Regions from separate parts of the Streptomyces sp. NPDC087263 genome, predicted to be linked through region 1. Evidence: riboswitches for the same ligand, from Rfam matches in the RefSeq annotation. Region 1 holds a riboswitch; each other region holds the start of a gene.
What was found. A riboswitch is a leader RNA that binds a small molecule or an ion and turns the genes downstream of it on or off. The one in region 1 is predicted to bind cyclic di-AMP.

Region 1 (5,221 bases):
TGCCCCCGTGCGTACCGCTTCCGTACTCTTCCGCTGTTCCGAGCCGGGCTGGTCAGCCTGCGTCAGGCAGACGTGAACTCCACAGGAAGGTTCCGCAGTCCGCGCATGATCAGGCCGCCACGCCAGCGCAAGTCCGCGGGGTCGGCGGCAAGCTGAAGATCGGGTAGACGGCGCAGCAAGGTGGCCAGCGCGGTGCGGCCTTCGAGGCGGGCGAGCGGTGCGCCGATGCAGTAGTGGATGCCATGTCCGTATCCGAGGTGCTGGTTGTCCCGGCGGGAGAGGTCGAGTGTGTCCGGCTCGTGGAAACGAGCCGGGTCACGGTCGGCAGCGGCGAGGACCACGAGCACGGGGTCACCGGAAGCGATTCTCTGTCCGCCGATCGTGAGGGGCTCGGTTGCGTAGCGCCAAGTGGCGAGTTCGACCGCGCCGTCGTAACGAAGGAGTTCTTCGATGCCTGTGTCGAGCAGTTCCTGATCTCCGTGCTCGATCGACTTCTGTAGTAGTGCTCGCTGTGTCGGATTGCGCAGCAGCGCGTACGTGCCGTTGCCGATCAGGTTCAATGTCGTTTCGAAACCTGCGAACAGGAGGACGAAACACATGGCTGCTGCTTCGTTCTCGGTGAGGTGCTCGCCGTGGTCGGAGGCGCGGATGAGCCCGGAAATGAGGTCTTCGCCGGGGCCGGGGGTGTCCGAGAGCGCCTCCCGCTTGCGCTGGATCAGCTCGGCGAGATAGCTGCGCATCTTCTTCACGGACCGCCCGACACCGCCCCTGGGCCCACCGCCGTGCCGGATCATCATCCCCGCCCAGTCCCGGAAGTCGTCCTGGTCCTCGCGGGGGACGCCGAGTAGGTCGCAGATGGCGTAGATGGGGAGGGGGAAGGCGAACTCGTGGATGAGGTCGGCGCTTCCGGTATGCGCAAACTGATCGATGAGCTGGTCGGTCAACTCTTGGACTCTGGGCTCGAATTCGGCCACCCGGCGGGGTGTGAACGCCTTGGAGACGAGTCGGCGGAGCCGCGTGTGGTCCGGCGGGTCGATGTTGAGCAGATGGGTCATGAGGTTGGCGCTGCGCTCGCCGGGGATGCCCGTCTTGCTCTTGCCGTGGGCGTCTTCGGAATGGTGGGCGGGATTCTTCGAGAGCCGCTGGTCGGCGAGAGCCTCCTTGGCGTCCGCGTACCGGGTGATCAGCCAGGCCTCCACCCCACTGGGGAGCGTGGTTTGGTGCACGGGCGAATGCTCGCGGAGCCACGCGTAGGCAGGGTAGGGGTCGGTGGCGAACTCCCAGGTGAAGAGTTCGGGTTTGTTATGGGGGGCGTTCACGGGCTGACGGTACCGGGCGCCGTGTTGCGCGGGTGAGATCGCCGAATTGTGCAATTTCCCTTCAACTGGTGCGCCCATGCCTTGCCGCCCCGGCGTCCGTGGTCCGCAGTGTGGCCGCTGAGGGCACGTGGGCGCGGCAGTAGCCAAACCCAGTGCCGGGTCTGCGGCCGACTCGTTTCGTGACACTCCGTGGCCCTGCATACCTCACCGAATTCGGCGTACCCCGCCTCCCTGCGCCGGGGAGGCCGGACCACCCGCCTCCCGGCCTCCAACTCGCAAGGGATTCCGCCGATTTGCACCGACGCGGTGGGCTCATTATGCATGGATTGCGTACGGTTCCAGTGGAGTTCACGGCTCCGCTCCAGTTGTCCGCCGAGCGGGCCTGAGGCGGTTCGGGGGTTGCGGAAAGCTGACGATCTATCAACATTGTGATCTTCACGTGATCTACGCTGCATCGACTTGTGACAAGCGTTCGCGTGCGGATACGTTCGACGAACAGCGCGGATCATGCGTCGCAGACGTCGGCTGGCGTCGCCGTATGTCGCTGTAGTCACCTGCTGTCACATGAAAGGGCTTCCGCATGCTCTCCGGGAACGGCCGCCATCGTCGCCCCCGTCAGGCCCCGGCTCTCCTTGTTGCGGCAGGAGTGACCGGATCGGCGATCGCGATCCCGTTGCTCGGTGCCGCGAGTGCGAGCGCGGCCGACACCACTACTTGGGACCGCGTCGCGGAGTGCGAGACGGGTGCCGCCTGGAGCGACAACGCCGGTGACGGGTACTACGGCGGGCTGCATGTGACCCAGTGGGACTGGGAGAACTACGGCGGCCTCGAGTACGCCCCGAGCGCCGACCAGGCCAGCCGCTCGCAGCAGATAGCCGTCGCCGAGAAGATCCTCGACGGCCGGGGGCTTGTCGCCTGGCCCACCTGCGGACCCCTCTCCGGGCTCAGCAAGGACTCCGCCTCGGTGGAGGTCGACACGGGCGTGGCGGCCGACTCGCCGTCGGCCACGCCCGGTTCCGCGGACCCGTCCGCATCGGCCAGTCCCTCCCCGTCCGCCTCCCCGTCCGCCTCCCCGTCCGCCTCGCCCTCCGCGGACGCAACCGAGGACACCGGAAGCTCCACCAACTCCGGCGCTCCGGAGGCGAGCGCGAGCGCGAGCGCCGACCCAAGCGCCACGAACAGTGATGAATCGGACAAGTCCGCCCAGGCCGACGATTCTTCGAGTGCGCCCGAGGACGAGGCGACCGCCGGGCGTCACCGTGGTGACACCGCCACCGAGGGTGCGACCGACGGCGGTACGGACGACGCCGCCTCTGGGCGGCACGCCTCACGTGACTCCGACACGGCCCGCACCGTCGTCGACGGCTCCTATGTCGTCCAGGCCGGCGACAGCCTCTCGGTCATCGCCGACGCCCTTGGCCTCGACGGCGGATGGACCCAGCTGTACGACGAGAACAAGGAGACGGTCGGCGCCGACGCGGACCTCATCCTCCCCGGTCAGAGCCTGGCAGTTGGTGCTGAATAGGGTGAAAAGCAGCGGGAGTTCGCGTCATGGTTCGCCATGGAATGTCCAGTTTGGTGAGAATGAGAGATGGATCTCAGACCCCCTGATCGTCTTTGATATTCCGCCGATCGCCTGCCTACGGTCGTGACCGCTCGCCACAGTGAGCCCCGACGGTCGCAACGCCGAATCCTGCCAGCGGCCGTACGGGAACAGTCGTCGCGTCAAGCGCCGTAGGCAGGAGCGGGGGACCCAAGGTAAGCGCCGCGCCCGGTAGTTGACCGGGAGTGGCTTGGGGTGAAGCCGTGCACCGAAGGGTGCGCGACCGGGCACTCACCCGCCCGAACCCGACAGCTCACCTCGTAGGCGTCGGTGAGGGGATCACTTCATGCTGCGTTCGTGCAAGGGCAAGCACCGTCGCCCGTCCAAGGTCACCCGTATCGCCACGCTCGCCGGAGTGACCGGCGTCGCCGTCGCCGCTCCGCTGATGGCGGCCGGCACCGCCTCCGCCGCCACCACCTCCGAGTGGGACACCGTCGCCCAGTGCGAGTCCGGTGGCAACTGGTCCATCAACACCGGCAACGGCTACTACGGCGGCCTGCAGTTCTCCTCCTCCACCTGGTCCGCGTACGGCGGCAGCTCGTACGCCTCCTCCGCCGACCAGGCCTCCAAGTCCCAGCAGATATCCGTCGCCGAGAAGGTTCTCGCCGCTCAGGGCAAGGGCGCCTGGCCGACCTGCGGCACGGGCCTGTCGAACGCCGCGAACGACGCCGGCAGCACCACCCCTTCGCAGCCGAGCACGCCGAGCACGCCGAGCACGCCGAGTGCACCGAGCTCGGGGACCGACGAGCAGCGTGCCTCGCGCTCCTCGGAGCGGGAGACCGCCAAGAAGGAGACCGTCGAGACCCCGACCGGTAAGACGGTCAAGAAGGGTGACGGCGAGTACAAGGTGAAGAAGGACGACACCCTCAGCGAGATCGCCGAGGCGAAGAACGTCAAGGGCGGCTGGCAGAAGCTGTTCGAGCTGAACAAGGACATCATCGACGACGCGGACTTCATCTACCCGGGTCAGCAGCTGCACCTCAGCTGACGGCCGGGGTCGTCGGCCGACGGCGGTCGGCCGGCGACTGACAGGTAGCTCGCAGTTGAACCACAGCCCGCTCCCATACGTGGTCTCCATACTGAAGGCCTCGTGTGGGTCACCCCCGTCCCCCACGGGCTCCCCGCTCCGGTGCGTGTTCCCCCGTACGCACCGGGGCGGGGCTTTTCATTTCCGGCACCGGTCCCGCCATCGTCACCCTCTTCCCCGCCTTTTTGTTCCGTTCGGGAACAATATGTGCTCTCAGTTCTGCACAAGAGGGGGTAGACCGGCTGGCCGATCCCTCGGAGCCGGTTAGGCTCATCTACGCGGGGCTGCCACAGTCCCGCGTACCCGCGTCACATTCTGAAGGAGATGCTCGTGCCGTCCATCGACGTCGTCGTAGCCCGGGAAATCCTCGACTCGCGAGGGAACCCCACCGTCGAGGTCGAGGTCGGCCTCGATGACGGCAGCACCGGTCGTGCCGCCGTCCCGTCCGGCGCCTCCACCGGAGCCTTCGAGGCCATCGAGCTGCGTGACGGTGACCCCAACCGTTACGGCGGCAAGGGTGTCGAGAAGGCCGTCCTCGCCGTCATCGAGCAGATCGGCCCGGAGCTCGTCGGTTACGACGCCACCGAGCAGCGCCTGATCGACCAGGCGATGTTCGACCTGGACGCCACCGACAACAAGGGCTCGCTCGGCGCCAACGCCATTCTCGGCGTCTCCCTCGCCGTCGCGCACGCCGCCTCCGAGGCCAGCGACCTGCCCCTCTTCCGCTACCTGGGCGGCCCGAACGCGCACCTGCTGCCCGTTCCGATGATGAACATCCTGAACGGTGGGTCGCACGCCGACTCGAACGTGGACATCCAGGAGTTCATGATCGCCCCGATCGGCGCGGAGTCCTTCTCCGAGGCGCTGCGCTGGGGCGCCGAGGTCTACCACACCCTCAAGAAGGTGCTGAAGACCAAGGGCCTGTCCACCGGCCTCGGCGACGAGGGCGGCTTCGCCCCGAACCTGGAGTCCAACCGCGCCGCGCTCGACCTCATCATCGAGGCCATCAAGCAGGCCGGTTACATCCCCGGCGAGCAGATCGGGCTCGCGCTCGACGTCGCCGCGTCCGAGTTCTACAAGGACGGCAAGTACGAGTTCGAGGGCAAGTCCCGCTCGGCCGCCGAGATGACCGAGTACTACGAGGAGCTCGTCGCCGCGTACCCGCTGGTCTCCATCGAGGACCCGCTGTACGAGGACGACTGGGCCGGCTGGAAGGTCATCACCGACAAGCTGGGCGACAAGGTCCAGATCGTCGGCGACGACCTCTTCGTC
Region 2 (5,221 bases), on a different contig from region 1:
ACGGGCTGACCACCGGGTCGCTGTCCGTGAACGGCGAGGACGGTTTCCGCGACGGCTTCGCGCCCTTGCTCCCCGACACGGCCGTCCCGCTCGGTGATCTCGACGCCCTGGAACGGGAGTTGAAGAAGGGCGACGTCGCCGCGCTCATCGTCGAACCCATCCAGGGCAAGGGGGTGCACGAGACACCGCCCGGATATCTGCGCGCCGCCCAGGAGTTGCTGCACAAACACAAGGCGCTGCTCATCGTCGACGAGGTGCAGACGGGCCTGGGGCGGACCGGGGACTTCTACGCCTATCAGCACGAGGAGGGTGTGGAACCGGACCTGGTGTGTGTGGCCAAGGCGTTGTCGGGCGGCTATGTGCCGGTCGGCGCCACGCTGGGCAAGGACTGGATCTTCAAGAAGGTCTACTCGTCGATCGACCGGGTCCTGGTGCACTCGGCGAGCTTCGGGTCGAACGCGCAGGCCATGGCGGCAGGCCTTGCCGTGCTCTCGGTCATGGAGAACGAGCAGATCGTGGCCAACGCCCGTGCCACGGGAGAGCAGTTGAAGTCCCGGCTTGCGGCGCTCGTGGACAAGTACGAGCTGCTGAGTGACGTACGCGGCCGGGGGCTGATGATCGGCATCGAGTTCGGGCGGCCCAAGTCGCTGAAGCTGCGCAGTCGTTGGACGATGCTGCAAGCCGCGCGCAAGGGGTTGTTCGCCCAGATGGTGGTCGTGCCGCTGCTGCAACGGCACCGCATCCTCACCCAGGTCTCCGGTGACCATCTGGAGGTGATCAAGCTGATCCCGCCGCTGGTCATCGATGAGGGGGACGTGGACCGCTTCGTGGATGCCTTCACGGCCGTGATGGACGACGCGCACGGCGGGGGCGGGCTGATGTGGGACTTCGGGAAGACCCTGGTGAAGCAGGCGGTGGCGAACCGGTGACGGAGCGGTTGCTGAGACCGCAGGGGTGCCGAACCGTTTGACTTTTGCCTCTGGGGCAAGAAGTTTGCCCCAGAGGTAAGGCTCGGGCTCAATGGAGGCATGAGCACCGCCGAGGGTATGAACCCTTCCCCGCAGGGAGCCGCCGACGAGCTGCACGTCGTCGCACCCCAGCTGCGTGGGCTGCGCCGCCGGGCCTCCCTGACCCTGGAGTCCGCGGCCCGTGCCGCCGGGCTCTCGCCCGCCCACCTCTCGCGCCTGGAGACCGGGCAGCGCCAGCCCTCGCTGCCGATGCTGCTCGCACTCGCTCGTATCTACGGTACGACCGTCTCCGAGCTGCTCGGCGAGACGGTCCCCGAGCGGGACGCCGTGGTGCGCGCCGCCGACATGGAGCCGACCGCGGCGGGCGGCTGGACCTACTGGCAGGCGGGCGGCTCGGGCCGCGGGATGCAGGCCCTGCGCGTGCACGTCCCGTACGGCTCGCAGGGCGACATCGTGCGCGTCCACCCCGGTGAGGAGTGGCTCCACGTCCTGAGGGGGCGACTGCGGCTGCGCCTCGGTGACCGCGCGCATGTGCTCGCCCCGGGGGACAGCGCGCACTTCGACTCGCTCACCCCGCACCGTATCGCCGCCGCCGACCGGGACGGCGCCGAGCTGCTCTTCGTACACACCCTGCTACAGAGCCCCACCGCCGCGCTGTGCCTCGGCCCGGCGACCGACCACCCGACCCTGGGAGAGAAGACGCCATGACCGATCCCACGGAATCCGGCCCGCGCCGCTCCATGGACGACAAGCTCCCCCGCGCACTGTGGGTACGGCTGATCATCTACGTCGCCGTCGGCCACCTCTTCGCGGCCTTCGTCTACCTGCTGTTCACGCTGGGCGCACAGAACCAGTAGGCACCCGTCGGCCGGGACCGGGAGACCTGTGCCGTGTCAGTCGAGGAGCCGCTCGCGCAGCCCGGCCCGCAGCTCCGGGGTGAGCCCAAGGCCCCGCTCCAGGTACACGTCGACGCTGCCCCAGGTCTCCTCGATCGTCTCGAAGGCCGCGGTCAGGTACTCGGCGCGGGCGTCGAACAGCGGGCTGAGCAGCTCCATGACCTCCGGGGAGTACGCCGACGCGGAGGAGCTGCTGCGGTGGACCTTGTAGCGACGGTGCAGGGCGTTCGACTCCAGGTAGTCGGCCACGATGGCCTCGCGCTCGACGCCGACGGCCAGGAGTGTCACGGCTATGGAGAGGCCGGCGCGGTCCTTGCCCGCGGCGCAGTGCATCAGCGCGGGCACACTGTCCTCGGCCATCGAGTGCAGCACTTGGGAATGCTCGGCGGTGCGCTCCTTGACGATGGCGCGGTAGGAGTTGATCATCCGGTTCGCCGCCTTGCCGTCCGCGAGGAGCGTGCGCAGCTGTTCGAGATCGCCGTCGCGGACCATCTTCCAGAACTCGGAGCCGTCGGCCGGGTCGGTCAGCGGCAGATTCACGTTGCGCACGCCCGGCAGCTCGACGTCCGGACCCTCCAGCTTCTGGTCCGAAGCGTTGCGGAAGTCGAAGATCGTGTGCAGGCCGAGGGAGGCGAGGAACGCGGCGTCGTCCTCCGTGGCATGCGCGAGATGTCCGCTGCGGAACAGCACCCCGTACTTCACCCGACGGCCGTCCACGGTGGGCAGGCCGCCCACGTCCCGGAAGTTGCGCACAGCGGTCAGCTCGGGTTCGGTCGACGGGACCTGCTGTGTCACGGGGGCTCCTCCCGGTCAGCCGTCGGCGCTGCTCGGCGTCGCCCGCCGACGGACGTTGCGCTCTCGACGATACGACATGGGTTCCTGGGGCAATGAGTTGTCCACAGGCGTTGTCTTCGCAGGTGCGGGCCGTCGCCTCCGGAACTGCCGGGTGCGCGATGGTGTGAGGATTTATTCCTGTCTGTCCGCATCTATGGAGGCTCGATGGGGGAGATCGGTGCGGACGATGATGCGGTAGTTATCCGACTGCGTCGCATCTGGCTGTTCTGTCCGGATTAGCTGTTTCATTACAACTGGCCCTGTAATAAGGCATCCTGGGTCAACGTGCGTGAGCAGCGTCATATTCGTGACGATGTGTTGCGGCGCCTCTTTGTCAACCTGCCCGGATTCTCTGGTGAATTGCCGGGCCGGAAAGGCCCTCCGTCGACGGAGGGTGACGGTAATTCCGGCGTGGATCAAGGGTGGCGCAGGCGCAGAAAATCCACATGCTTGTCGACGCGGTCTTATTTAGCTTACGTTCACCCTCAATCCGGACGGACGCCCAATCCTGCCGCCGACCGGAATCCGCACACTCACCCGTATGTGGCAGGAGCGGGGGACCCACAGGTAAGACGCCTGTTCCGGTCTCCGGAACGGCTAGGGGTATAGCCGCGCAGCAGCGCGGCCGGGCATCTCCAGCCCGCACCCGACAGCTCACCTCGCAGGCGCCGGAGAGGAATTCGTCATGCCCGCGAAGGGTAAGCACCGCCGTCCCAAGTCCCAGCGTTTCACGCGCTCGATCGCCGTGGCCGGAACGGGTGGCGCCGCGCTCGCGCTGCCGCTCATGGGAGCCACCGGGGCCCATGCCGCGACCTCGGCTTCCACGGCTTCCACTGTTTCCACGGCGTCGGAAAAGGCTGCCACGGCTGCCGAAAAGGCCGCCACTTCCGCTCCCGCCGCGGCCGAGAAGACCGCGACGAAGACCTATGCGGTAAAGGCCGGTGACTCCCTCTCGAAGATCGCCGGCGATCAGAGCGTCAGTGGCGGCTGGAAGAAGCTGTACTCGGACAACCGCAAGGCTGTCGGCGAGGACCCCGCGCTCATCCACCCGGGTCTGAAGCTGACGATCGGCAAGAAGGCCGCCGCGTCGAGTAGCGCGACCAAGTCGTCCAAGTCGACGAAGTCCTCGAAGGCGTCCGAGTCGTCCGCCAAGACGGCGGCCGAGCCCACGGCCAAGGCCGACGACACCGCGGCCTCCAGCAGCAGTTCCGGTTACGCGCTGCCGGTTGAGGGCGCGACCATCGGCACCGGCTACAAGGTCGCCGGCAGCATGTGGTCCAGCGGCTACCACACGGGCGTGGACTTCGTGGTCCCGACCGGCACCACCGTCAAGTCCGTCGCCGCGGGCACCGTCGTCTCGGCGGGCTGGGGTGGCGCGTACGGTAACCAGGTCGTCATCCAGCACGCCGACGGCCAGTACTCGCAGTACGCCCACCTCTCCTCCCTCTCCGTCTCGGCGGGCCAGACCGTGACCGAGGGGCAGCAGATCGGCCTCTCCGGGGCGACCGGCAACGTCACCGGACCGCACCTGCACTTCGAGATCCGCACGACGCCGGACTACGGCTCGGACGTGGACCCGGTTGCGTACCTGCGCTCCCACGGTGTCACCGTCGGCTGACGTCTCTCGCTCGCCGCCGAAGGCCGGACCCCACGATCCCCAGGGTCCGGCCTTCGGCGTTTCGTGCTCAGGATGTCGCGCCCTCGGGCATTCCCTTCCAGACGCGGTGGCTGTTCAACTACCCCTGGTGGGCCCTTATTCCGAGCTTGACCCAGACTTTATGCGTGGCTTATGTCACCACCCGTCAACCCCATAATACGGTCGCGTAGGTCACACTCGAAGGTGAATCATGGGTTGTTGTGGCAGACGATTCGAAGAGTGGCAACAGATCAGTGATCGGGTCGTACGTAGCGGTGGGGGACAGCTTCACCGAGGGCGTCGGCGACCCCGGGCCTGACGGGGCCTTTGTCGGTTGGGCGGACCGGTTCGCGGTACTGCTCGCGGACCGGCGCCCCGAGGGCGACTTCACCTACACCAATCTCGCCGTCCGCGGCAAACTGCTCGACCAGATCATCGAGCACCAGCTTTCGCGGGCGAAGGAGCTGGCGCCGGACCTGGTCTCCTTCTGCGCGGGCGGCAACGACATCATCCGGCCCGGCGTCGACCCCGACGAGGTCGCGGAGCGCTTCGAGCGCGCGGTCGCCGACCTCACCTCCGTCGTCGGCACCGTCCTGGTGACGACCGGGTTCGACACCCGTGGCGTGCCCGTGCTGAAACACATGCGCGGCAAGATCGCCACGTACAACGGGCACCTACGGGCCATCGCCGACAGGTACGGCTGCCCTGTCCTGGACCTGTGGTCCCTGAAGACGATTCAGGACCGCCGCGCCTGGGACGGCGACCGCCTCCACCTGTCACCCGAGGGCCACACCCGCGTCGCGCTCCGGGCCGGCCAGGTCCTCGGCCTCGAAGTGCCGGCCGACCCTGACCAGCCGTGGCCGCCGCTCCCACCGCGCGGCACGCTC
Region 3 (5,221 bases), on a different contig from region 1:
CCCTCACGCGCGTTGATGGCCGCCTACCGGCTCCCGGAGGACGGCACGCGCGCGAGTGACGCGGCCGACCTGGCGCTCACCGTCCTCGGCGGCGGCGAGTCGTCCCGGCTCTACAACCGGCTGGTACGCCGCGACCGCACCGCGGTGGCGGCCGGGTTCGGCCTGCTGCGGCTCGCCGGAGCGCCCTCCCTGGGGTGGCTCGACGTGAAGACCTCCGGTGACTTCGAGATCCCCGTCATCGAGGCCGCCGTGGACGAGGAGCTCGCCCGGTTCGCCGAGGAGGGCCCCACCGCCGAGGAGATGGAGCGCGCCCAGGCCCAGTTGGAGCGCGAGTGGCTGGACCGGCTCGGCACGGTCGCGGGCCGCGCCGACGAACTGTGCCGGTACGCCGTCCTGTTCGGCGACCCGCAGCTCGCCCTGACCGCCGTACAGCGCGTCCTGGACATCACCGCCGAGGAGGTCCAGGAGGTCGCCAAGTCCCGCCTGCGCCCCGACAACCGCGCGGTGCTGGTCTACGAACCGATCGCCGCTGAAGACGCCGAAGACGCTGAAGACACCGACGAGGAGGCGGCGAAGTGACCGAGCTCGCCACCATGGAGTTCCACCCCCAGCCGCAGGCCGGCGAGGCCAGGCCGTGGGCCTTTCCCGCACCGGACAGGGGCACCCTGGGCAACGGCCTGACCGTGCTGCGCTGCCACCGCCCCGGCCAGCAGGTCGTCGCCGTGGAGGTGCTGCTCGCCGCGCCGCTGGATGCCGAGCCCGCGGGCCTCGACGGTATCGCCACGATCATGGCGCGGGCCTTCTCCGAAGGCACCGACAAGCTCTCCGCCGAGGAGTTCGCCGCAGAGCTGGAGCGCTGCGGCGCCACGCTCGACGCGTATGCCGACCACCCCGGCGTACGTCTGTCGCTCGAAGTCCCCGTATCGCGCCTCTCCAAGGCCCTCGATCTGCTCGCCGACGCCCTGAGGGCACCGGCGTTCGCGGACAGCGAGGTCGAGCGGCTGGTGCGAAATCGACTGGACGAGATCCCGCACGAGACCGCCAACCCGGGCCGCCGCGCCGCGAAGGAGCTCTCCAAGGAGCTGTTCCCGGCCACATCGCGCATGTCGCGCCCGCGCCAGGGCACCGAGGGGACGGTCACGGCGATCGACTCGGCGGGCGTACGCGCCTTCTACGAGAAGCATGTCCGCCCCGCCACGGCCACCGCGGTGATCGTCGGCGACCTCACCGGAGTCGACCTCGACGCGCTGCTCGCCGACACGCTCGGCGCCTGGACCGGCTCGTCCGCCGAGCCGCTCCCCGTGCCGCCGGTGACCGCCGACGACACCGGCCGGGTCGTCATCGTGGACCGCCCCGGCGCCGTCCAGACCCAGCTGCTCATCGGCCGTGTCGGCGCCGACCGGCACGAGCGTGTGTGGCCCGCCCAGGTCCTCGGCACGTACTGCCTCGGCGGCACCCTCACCTCGCGCCTGGACCGCGTCCTGCGCGAGGAAAAGGGTTACACCTACGGTGTGCGGGCGTTCGGCCAGGTGCTGCGCTCGGCCCCGGACGGTACGGGCATCGCGATGCTCGCCATCAGCGGCTCCGTGGACACCCCGAACACCGGCCCGGCGCTCGAGGACCTCTGGAAGGTGCTGCGGACCCTTGCCGCGGAGGGCCTGACAGACGCCGAGCGTGATGTCGCCGTACAGAACCTGGTGGGCGTGGCGCCCCTCAAGTTCGAGACGGCGGCGGCCGTCGCGGGCACGCTGGCCGACCAGGTCGAGCAGCACCTGCCGGACGACTACCAGGCGACGCTGTACCGGCAGCTCGCCGCCACCGGCACGGTGGAGGCCACCGCGGCCGCCGTGAGCGCCTTCCCCGTGGACCGGCTGGTGACCGTCCTGGTGGGCGACGCCGCGCAGATCGAGGAGCCCGTCAAGGCCCTCGGAATCGGTGAAGTGACCGTCGTTCCGGCGGAGTAGGACAGCAGCTCCCCTGGGGGCCCAGGAGACCACAGAGTCTCCTGGGCCCCCATTTGTCCGTATTGATAGGGAGGTTGCCTGTCTGCCCTGTGGCATGCGCTACAAAAGGCGTGATCCGTTTGTCGATTGAAAGATGTCCCGTTTAGCGTCGGTCCGGCTGTTCGTCAGGCAGTGCGCCGCGCCCGCGGCACCGGACAGTCATCGCCGAGTCCCCGTACGGCGCGAGCCAGGGGAGCCGGGGACCCATACGTAGTCCCTGGGGTGAATCGGACGCCCTCTTCGGAGGTGGTCCGTAGGAGACCTTCCTGCTCCGAACCCGTCAGCTAACCCGGTAGGCGAGAAGGAAGGAAAGGATCAGCCCCTACATGGCGTTCACCTGTGGCACAGGCAGGCACCGTCGCCCGAGCCGCGTGAAGCGCACGACCACGAACGCCCTCGGCGTCGCGGCGCTCACCACGACCGGTGTCCTCGGCACCCTGGCCGCCCCGGCGCTCGCCGCGGACAACTCCGTCGAGCAGACCGGTCTGACCCAGGCCGTCGAGATCGGTCACTCGATCGCCGACCAGATCGACGCGCAGGCCGCCGCCCAGCAGCAGGCCGCCGACGAGGCCGCCGCGCAGAAGAAGGCCGATGCGGCCGCCGAGAAGAAGGCCGAGGAGGAGCGCGAGGCCAAGGAACGCGCCGCCCGCGCGGCCGAGCGCAAGCGCCTCAACACCTTCGTCGCGCCGATCACCGGCTCGTACATCTCCACCGGCTACAAGACCGGCGGCAGCCTCTGGTCGTCCGGCAGTCACACCGGCGTCGACTTCCACGCCGCGTCCGGGACCTCGGTCCACGCGGTCGGCTCCGGCACGGTCGTCACGGCCGGCTGGGGCGGCGCGTACGGCAACCAGATCGTCCTCAGGATGAACGACGGTACCTACACGATGTACGGCCACCTGTCGTCCATCGGTGTCTCCGTGGGCCAGACGGTCACCCCGGGTCAGCAAATAGGCCTCTCCGGGGCCACCGGCAACACCACCGGGCCGCACCTCCACTTCGAGGCCCGCACGACCGCCGAGTACGGCTCGGACATCGACCCCGTCGCATACCTCCGTTCGCACGGCGTGAACGTTTGACACGGACGCGGCGTGTGAACGTCCGATCACTCGCATAGGTACTTCACAAGGTCCCGGCCCGAACGAGCCGGGACCTTGTCGTTTCGAACCGTTTCGAACGACTACCTGTCCAAAAAATATCCATGGATTTCGGTCCGCCATCGGAAATTCCGAGTCTCTGCAATAGAGTCACTGAACAAGCGCCAATCGACGGCGTTTCACGGGGATTAAAGCGGAGGTCCGGTATGCGTGTTCCTGCGCACTCGGTATGCACAGCGATCCGCGACGACATCGTCGCGGGTGTCTACGAGCGTGGCAGCCGGCTCACCGAGGAACTGCTGGCGCGCCGCTACGGCGTCTCGCGCGTCCCCGTACGCGAGGCACTGCGCACCCTGGAGGCCGAGGGCTTCGTGGTCACCCGGCGGCACGCGGGCGCGTGCGTCGCGGAGCCGACCGAGCAGGAGGCCGCCGACCTGCTGGAGATGCGCATGCTCCTGGAGCCGCTGGGCGCCGCACGGGCCGCGCAGCGTCGCACCGAGGCGCACCTCAAGGTGCTCCGAGGCCTGGTCAGGCTGGGTCAGGAGCGGGCGCGGAGGGGCAACAGCGAGGATCTGCGCTCGCTGGGCGGCTGGTTCCACGAGACCCTCGCGCAGGCCTCCGGCAGCCCCGCGCTGACCTCCACGCTGGCCCAGCTGCGGCACAAGATCGCCTGGATGTACGCGGTCGAGGCACCGGCCAACCCGGCGGAGTCCTGGGCGGAGCACGGCGGGATCGTGGACGCCGTCGCGCGCGGCGACAGTGAGCGGGCGCGGGCGATCACGGCCCTGCACACCGAACGCGCGACGGTCGTACACCGCCTCCGCTTTCCCGGCGGAGCCGACCGCCCGGATCGTGTGAGAACTTCGCAACATCCCGTAAACATGACGGGCCTGCGGCATTAACATGAGCGCCGTATACAAAGAGAAGTAATTCGCGGGAGATTATTTACGCTGCCCGCACAAGGGAAATGCGAAGGGCCCACCCGATAATTCGGGCGGGCCCTTGCCGGTGTTTTGGAGCGATGAAAAGCGCCATCGAAGTGATGGACGCCGCCACCGCGGCGATGACCATCACTGCGGCGATGGACACCGCCGCAGTGATGGACACCGCCGGCGCAGCGATGGACGCGGCCATCGAAGCGCCAGGCGCCGGCGCCGAATCTCAGACGGTCTCCGGAAGCTCCTCAAGCCCCTCGGAGACCAGCTTCGCCAGTCGGTCGAGCGCGGCGTCCGCACCCTCGGCGTCGGAGGCGAGGACGATCTCCTCGCCGCCCTGGGCGCCCAGGCCGAGGACCGCGAGCATGGAGGCCGCGTTGGAGGGGTTCCCGTCCGCCTTGGCGATCGTCACGGGGACGCCGGAGGCCGTGACGGCCCGGACGAAGATGGAGGCGGGGCGGGCGTGGAGACCCTCGGCCCAGCCGACGTTGACGCGGCGCTCAGCCATGCGATGCTGCCCTTCAGATGTCTCAGGTTGTCTAGACCAGTGTCCCATAAGGTGAAGCGTGCCGGGAGCGGGCCAGAGGGTGACAAAACCCTGCGCTCCCGTCCCCGGCCGGTGCCGGATACCGGCCTGGATCCGGCTTCGGTTCCCCCAAGACTGCCTCGCACCGTTGTCGTACGCGAGCCGTACTCTGGGGCGCATGCAGACCTCGTCGGACCGGCACGAGTACCCCGCCCACTGGGAGGCGGACGTGGTGCTGCGCGACGGCGGGACCGCACGGATCCGACCCATCACCGTCGACGACGCCGATCGCCTGGTCAACTTCTACGAGCAGGTCTCCGACGAGTCGAAGTACTACCGCTTCTTCGCGCCGTATCCGCGCCTGTCCGCAAAGGACGTCCGCCGCTTCACCCACCACGACTTCGTGGACCGGGTGGGACTCGCGGCCACGGTGGGCGGCGATTTCATCGCCACCGTACGGTACGACCGCATCAACGCCGACGGACGGCCCGCCTCCGCCCCCGCCGACGAGGCCGAGGTCGCCTTCCTCGTCCAGGACGCCCACCAGGGGCGCGGTGTTGCCTCCGCCCTCCTCGAACACATCGCGGCCGTGGCCCGCGAGCGGGACATCCGCCGGTTCGCCGCGGAGGTGCTCCCGGCCAACAACAAGATGATCAAGGT
Region 4 (5,221 bases), on a different contig from region 1:
GCCTTCCGCTGAGAGCGATCACCCCACCCAGCAACCGTACGTCCTGTACATTTTTTACAGACGCCGATCAGACGCCGATCAGACGCCGATCAGGGGTCGATCAGGTCGCCCGGAGGAGGCACGCGCCATGGACAACCCGTCCGCCCGTTATGCCCTGCCCGAATTCACCGAACGCACGAGTTCGGGCCAGCGGACGCTGGACCCGTACTCGAAGCTGTTCGAGGAGCGGATCGTGTTCCTCGGGACGCCGATCGACGACACCTCGGCGAACGACGTGATGGCGCAGTTCATGCACCTGGAGCACCGGGAGCCGGACCGGGACATCTCGCTGTACATCAACTCCCCCGGCGGCTCGTTCAGCGCGATGACCGCCATCTACGACACGATGCGGTTCGTCGCCTGTGACGTGAAGACCATCTGCCTCGGGCAGGCGGCGTCGGCAGCGGCCGTGCTGCTGGCGGGCGGCACGCCGGGAAAGCGGCTCGCCCTGCCGGGTGCCCGTGTCCTGATCCACCAGCCGTCGTTTCCCGAGCCGATCCAGGGGCAGGCTTCTGATCTGGCCATCCGGGCCGAGGAGTTGACGCGTACTCGGAGGATGCTGGAGGAGATGCTCGTGCGGCACACAGGTCAGAGTCCGGAGCGGGTCGCCGCGGACATCGAACGGGACAAGATCCTGGACGCGCCGGCGGCGTTGGCGTACGGGCTGATCGACGGGGTCATCCCGAGCCGCAAGGCTCCTCGGCCCACACCCGGCGCGAGGTGAGCGGCCGATGCTCCCACCCGAACTGCCCCCGCTGCCCGCACTGACGCGCGCGGAAGCCGAGTTGATAGACCGTTACCTGGACGTGGTCGACCTGCTCGGCCGTATCAACCCGGCCCGCCCCGGTGACACCTACCGAGGCCTGAGGGCCGCTCAGGCGCTGGTGGCCAAGGCGACGGCGCTGCGGGACGCCCTCACGCTGATGCATCAGCGGGGCGAGAGCGAGGTGCACGCCCCGACCCTGGCACAGGCGCTGCGCGTCCTGGACGGCGAGCGGCGGGCGGCCCGCGTCACCCTGCCGCCCATTGTCGAGAGTTGACGCAGCCGCGCAGGTCGGTTGACGCAGCCGCCCCCAGGCCGCGACACACGCCGGTCCATTGACGCGCTCACCCCAGGGGTCGCCACACACACCGATCCCCTGACGCGCCCACCCCCGGGGTCGCCACACACACCGGTCCGTTGACGCGCCCACGCCCCCGGGCCGCCGTACACGCCCCTCCGCGAGGTGTCCGGACCGGGCTTCAAACGGTCCGAATGGTGTACCCCCGGTTGGCGTAGACACGGGTCCTTCCAACGGCGCGGAGAAGTTGCGCAACGCGCGTAGCGTCGATGCGTACTTGAGCCCTCCGTTGCTGGTACGGGCGTCGTCGGACCTCTGGACACTCGCTCGAACGGCCGGGTGTCCACCCGAACGGGTGAGTGGTGAGTAAGCCCACAAATCACCGATTCCGCTCGGATTTTCCGACATCGATGCGTGAAGATCCCTTCCGACGACAAGCCCCCGCCGCACCGGCGGGGCGGTCCGGGCGGACGCCGAGTCCTGCCGCCGCCCGGATGACCGGTCGACAGATGTGCATCGGCAGGAGTGGAGGACCCAGCACGACGGGCCGCCGGAGAGATCCGGGCGGTCCTTGGGGTGAAGCCGCACCACGCGGCCGGGCTACTTCGCCAGCCCGAATCCGACAGGTCATCCTTCACAGGCGGTTGACGAAGGGTTGCGCATGACTGCGCTCAATCGTGTCCCGTCGCTGTGGACGAGAGCCGGGACGGCCTCGGCTCTCACCATCGCCGCCGTGGGCGGCAGCCTCGTGGTCCCGGGCGTCGCATCCGACGCCGAGGCGGCCACCCTGGCGACGAAGGCACTTCACGTCGCGGCTTCCAAGAAGGGCTCCCCGTACAAGTACGGGGCCGCTGGGCCGCGCCGCTTCGACTGCTCCGGGCTCACGCTCTACTCGTACAAGAAGGCGGGCAAGAAGCTGCCTCGTACGGCCGCGGCGCAGTACAACAAGACGCACCACGTCTCCGCCTCGAAACGCAAGGCCGGAGACCTGGTGTTCTTCCACTCGGGCCGGAGCGTGTACCACGTCGGCATCTACGCCGGGAAGGGAAAGATCTGGCACTCCCCGAAGTCGGGGGAGTTCGTGAAGCTCCAGAAGATCTGGACGAAGAGCGTCTGGTACGGGCGGGTCAGCTGACCCGTCCGTGGGGGTGACGGCGCACGCCGTCACCCCCACGGGACGTGAAACAGGGCTTGAAACGGGACGAACCGGTTACTCGCCCGCCATGGTGGAACAACGCCCCCGCACGGAGCGCGACGAGAAGCCGCTGGAGCGCGCCGACCGCAATTTCGCCGAGCTGCTCCAGGAACTGCGGGTCACACAGACCGGCGTGCAGATCCTCTTCGCCTTCCTGCTGACGTTGGCCTTCACCCAGCGCTTCCCGTCGCTCGACACGACGCAGCGGGCCATCTACGTCACGACGCTGCTGCTCGCGTTCCTGGCCGCCGCCCTCTTCACGGCGCCCGCCGCCCTGCACCGGGCGCTGTTCCAGCAGAACGCCAAACCCGCCATCGTGCGGGTCGCCTCGTCGCTGACCCACGTCGGTCTGTATGTGTTGATGCTGGCGTTCACCGGATCGGTGCTTCTCGTCGTCGACGTGACGTTGGGGCGCGGCGCGGGGATCGCCGCGGGCGCGGGGACTCTGGCTGTCTGTCTGATGCTGTGGGGCGTCCTGCCCCGGCTGGTGCGGCGCTACGTCACGTCCGCCACAGAGGGCCGAGGAGGAGGATCGGACCCCGCAGAGTGAGCACGGTGCCACTGCCCGTCTCCACGGCCCTCAGGACTCCTGTGGCCCCCCGGCTGTCACCACCGGCTCGGCCGGCGCCGTCCAGGGCAGTTCGATGGAGATGGTCTTGCCGCCTTCACGGGTGGGCCGGACGGTAAGTCTGCCGCCGCACTCCGCGGTCAGCCAGCGGATGATCACCATGCCGCGCCCGTTGTCCTGCTGGACGGCGGCGGGCAGTCGCTTGGGGAATCGTGGGTGGCTGTCGGTGACGCCGAGGCGCAGGTGTTCGTCCCGGTCGAGGCGGACGTCCACTCTGAAGGTGGGTGATTGCCCGAAAGTGTGCTGAACGGCGTTGGTGGCCAGTTCGGACACGATCAGGCGTACGGTGTCGGCGACTTCGGAGTCACTCGGCAGGCCCCATTCCGCCAGCACTTCGGCGACGAATTTCCGGGCCGCGGAGACCGAGGCTGGATCGCTCGGCAGAGTGACGGATGCTTCCTGGTGGTCTGCCATGGCGCGGTCGTCCCTTTCCCACGGGACCGGGGTCCGACACGGAGCGGATGGTTCGAGTACGGTCCCGGACTGGTGCTTCGCGCCAGACTGCCATTACCAGGCCTGTCACGGGTGCGATCCACCGAGATATGCATATATCTGTCGCTCGAAGCGGTGAACTCTGCGACGGAGGACCGTATTTGGGCGGCCCGGAAGGAGTAAGGAGTACGGCCATGCAGAACGGTCCCGCAGTACGCCGCCGCAAGCTCGGTGCCGAGCTGCGCTCCCTGCGCGTCGGCGCGGGTCTCACCAGCGGCGAGGCGGCCCGCCTCCTGGGCTGGCACCAGTCGAAGGTGAGCCGGATCGAGACCGGCACCAGCGGCGTCAAACCCCCCGACGTGGAACGGCTCCTGGACGCGTACGCCGTCGAAGAACCCGAGTTACGGGATCTCCTGGTCGTACTGGCGGGCGCTGAGGGCGCCGGACGGCACCACTGGTGGCACGCCTACCGGGGTGTCCTGCCCCCGACGTACCGCGACTTCATCAGTCTGGAGTCCCAGGCCAGCGAAATGCGCACGCTGGAGACGTCCGTGGTGCCGGGGTTGCTGCAGACACCCGAGTACGCCCGTGCGGTGACGCAGGCCGCCGTAGGGGGACTTGAGGACGGCAAGCTCGACACGCTGGTCGAGGTGCGTCTGGCCCGGCAGGACGTGCTGCGTTCGAATCCGCCGCTGGAACTGAGCGCTGTTCTGGACGAGGCGGTGCTGCGCCGGGATGTCGGCGGCCCGGAGGTAATGGCACGCCAGCTGCACCGGCTGCGGGAGGCCGCCACCCTGCCCCAAGTGCGGCTTCAAGTTCTGCCGTTCGGCGCCGGGGCTCACATCGGAGTCACAGGACCTTTCGTTATCTTCTCCTTTCCGAACACATCTGATCTGGATGTAGTTGTTCTAGACCACTTGACGAGTAGCCTCTATCTCGAACGGAAAGAAGACCTAGAGGCCTACAGCGAGGCCTTCAACGCCCTTCAGATCCAAGCCCTTTCGCCCGAGGACTCATTGGATTACATCGCCGTGATAGGTGACGGCGCGTAAGGAGGCACCATGTCTGCACTGCCTCGGTACGTACCTTCCAGTACTTCTCTGCACGACGTGCGCTGGCTGCGCAGCAGCCGTAGTACAGGAATGAACAACTGCGTCGAGACGGCCCGGCCGGGACCAGGACCCTGGTCAGGACTCGTGGCCGTCCGTGATTCCAAGAACACGGCAGGTCCCGCCCTGCTGTTCACCCCTGCCACCTGGGAGGGATTCATCGCCGGACTGAGCTGATCGTCATCGGACCGAGCTGGCCGTCATCGGAGCGGACCGAGCGTCATCGCGCCGGACCGAGCATCATCGGGTTGCGCCGATCACCCGTACCGCGTGCTCGATCTGTACGTCGGTGAGGTCCGCGCGTGCGGTCAGCCTCAGCCGGGAGATGCCGTCGGGCACGGACGGTGGGCGGAAGCAGCCGACAGCGAGTCCCGCCTCGCGGCAGTCGGCGGCCCACCGCACGGCCCGTTCGGGGGACGGCGCACGCACGGAGACGACGGCGGCGTCCGGTCGTACCGCTTCCAGGCCTTCGGCCGTCAGGCCGCTGTGGAGCGCCGTCGCGACCGCGCGGGCCCGTGCCGCACGCTCCGGCTCGCGGCGCAGCAGTCGCAGCGCCGCGAGGGCCGCGCCCGCCGCCGCGGGCGCGAGACCGGTGTCGAAGATGAAGGTGCGCGCCGCGTTGACCAGGTGGTCGATCACCGGTGCGGGGCCAAGGACGGCGCCGCCCTGGCTGCCCAGCGACTTGGACAGCGTGACCGTCACGACGACGTCCGGGGCGCCCGCGAGGCCCGCCGCCTGCGGAGCGCCCCGGCCGCCG

Region 2: another riboswitch for cyclic di-AMP. It lies ahead of ACIPC1_RS22710 (peptidoglycan DD-metalloendopeptidase family protein); the one in region 1 lies ahead of ACIPC1_RS29275 (transglycosylase family protein).
Region 3: another riboswitch for cyclic di-AMP. It lies ahead of ACIPC1_RS22160 (M23 family metallopeptidase); the one in region 1 lies ahead of ACIPC1_RS29275 (transglycosylase family protein).
Region 4: another riboswitch for cyclic di-AMP. It lies ahead of ACIPC1_RS33460 (C40 family peptidase); the one in region 1 lies ahead of ACIPC1_RS29275 (transglycosylase family protein).

The regions. Positions count from the first base shown of each region.
Region 1 covers NZ_JBIUYT010000009.1:392,518-397,738, forward strand. Annotated here, with positions in the region: gene ACIPC1_RS29265 (cytochrome P450) at 63-1,319, opposite strand; gene ACIPC1_RS29270 (transglycosylase family protein) at 1,900-2,844, shown strand; cyclic di-AMP (ydaO/yuaA leader) riboswitch at 3,040-3,204, shown strand; gene ACIPC1_RS29275 (transglycosylase family protein) at 3,209-3,910, shown strand; gene eno (phosphopyruvate hydratase) at 4,274-5,221, shown strand, end outside.
Region 2 covers NZ_JBIUYT010000007.1:300-5,520, reverse strand. Annotated here, with positions in the region: gene ACIPC1_RS22730 (aspartate aminotransferase family protein) at 1-929, shown strand, start outside; gene ACIPC1_RS22725 (helix-turn-helix domain-containing protein) at 1,029-1,676, shown strand; gene ACIPC1_RS22720 (DUF6126 family protein) at 1,709-1,825, shown strand; gene ACIPC1_RS22715 (tyrosine-protein phosphatase) at 1,862-2,659, opposite strand; cyclic di-AMP (ydaO/yuaA leader) riboswitch at 3,215-3,379, shown strand; gene ACIPC1_RS22710 (peptidoglycan DD-metalloendopeptidase family protein) at 3,384-4,316, shown strand; gene ACIPC1_RS22705 (SGNH/GDSL hydrolase family protein) at 4,589-5,221, shown strand, end outside.
Region 3 covers NZ_JBIUYT010000006.1:432,245-437,465, reverse strand. Annotated here, with positions in the region: gene ACIPC1_RS22170 (M16 family metallopeptidase) at 1-579, shown strand, start outside; gene ACIPC1_RS22165 (M16 family metallopeptidase) at 576-1,964, shown strand; cyclic di-AMP (ydaO/yuaA leader) riboswitch at 2,157-2,317, shown strand; gene ACIPC1_RS22160 (M23 family metallopeptidase) at 2,330-3,082, shown strand; gene ACIPC1_RS22155 (GntR family transcriptional regulator) at 3,307-4,002, shown strand; gene ACIPC1_RS22150 (HPr family phosphocarrier protein) at 4,262-4,543, opposite strand; gene ACIPC1_RS22145 (GNAT family N-acetyltransferase) at 4,740-5,221, shown strand, end outside.
Region 4 covers NZ_JBIUYT010000012.1:166,486-171,706, reverse strand. Annotated here, with positions in the region: gene ACIPC1_RS33470 (ATP-dependent Clp protease proteolytic subunit) at 128-763, shown strand; gene ACIPC1_RS33465 (hypothetical protein) at 771-1,079, shown strand; cyclic di-AMP (ydaO/yuaA leader) riboswitch at 1,594-1,758, shown strand; gene ACIPC1_RS33460 (C40 family peptidase) at 1,762-2,235, shown strand; gene ACIPC1_RS33455 (DUF6328 family protein) at 2,324-2,845, shown strand; gene ACIPC1_RS33450 (ATP-binding protein) at 2,876-3,337, opposite strand; gene ACIPC1_RS33445 (helix-turn-helix domain-containing protein) at 3,550-4,407, shown strand; gene ACIPC1_RS33440 (DUF397 domain-containing protein) at 4,417-4,641, shown strand; gene ACIPC1_RS33435 (8-amino-7-oxononanoate synthase) at 4,705-5,221, opposite strand, start outside.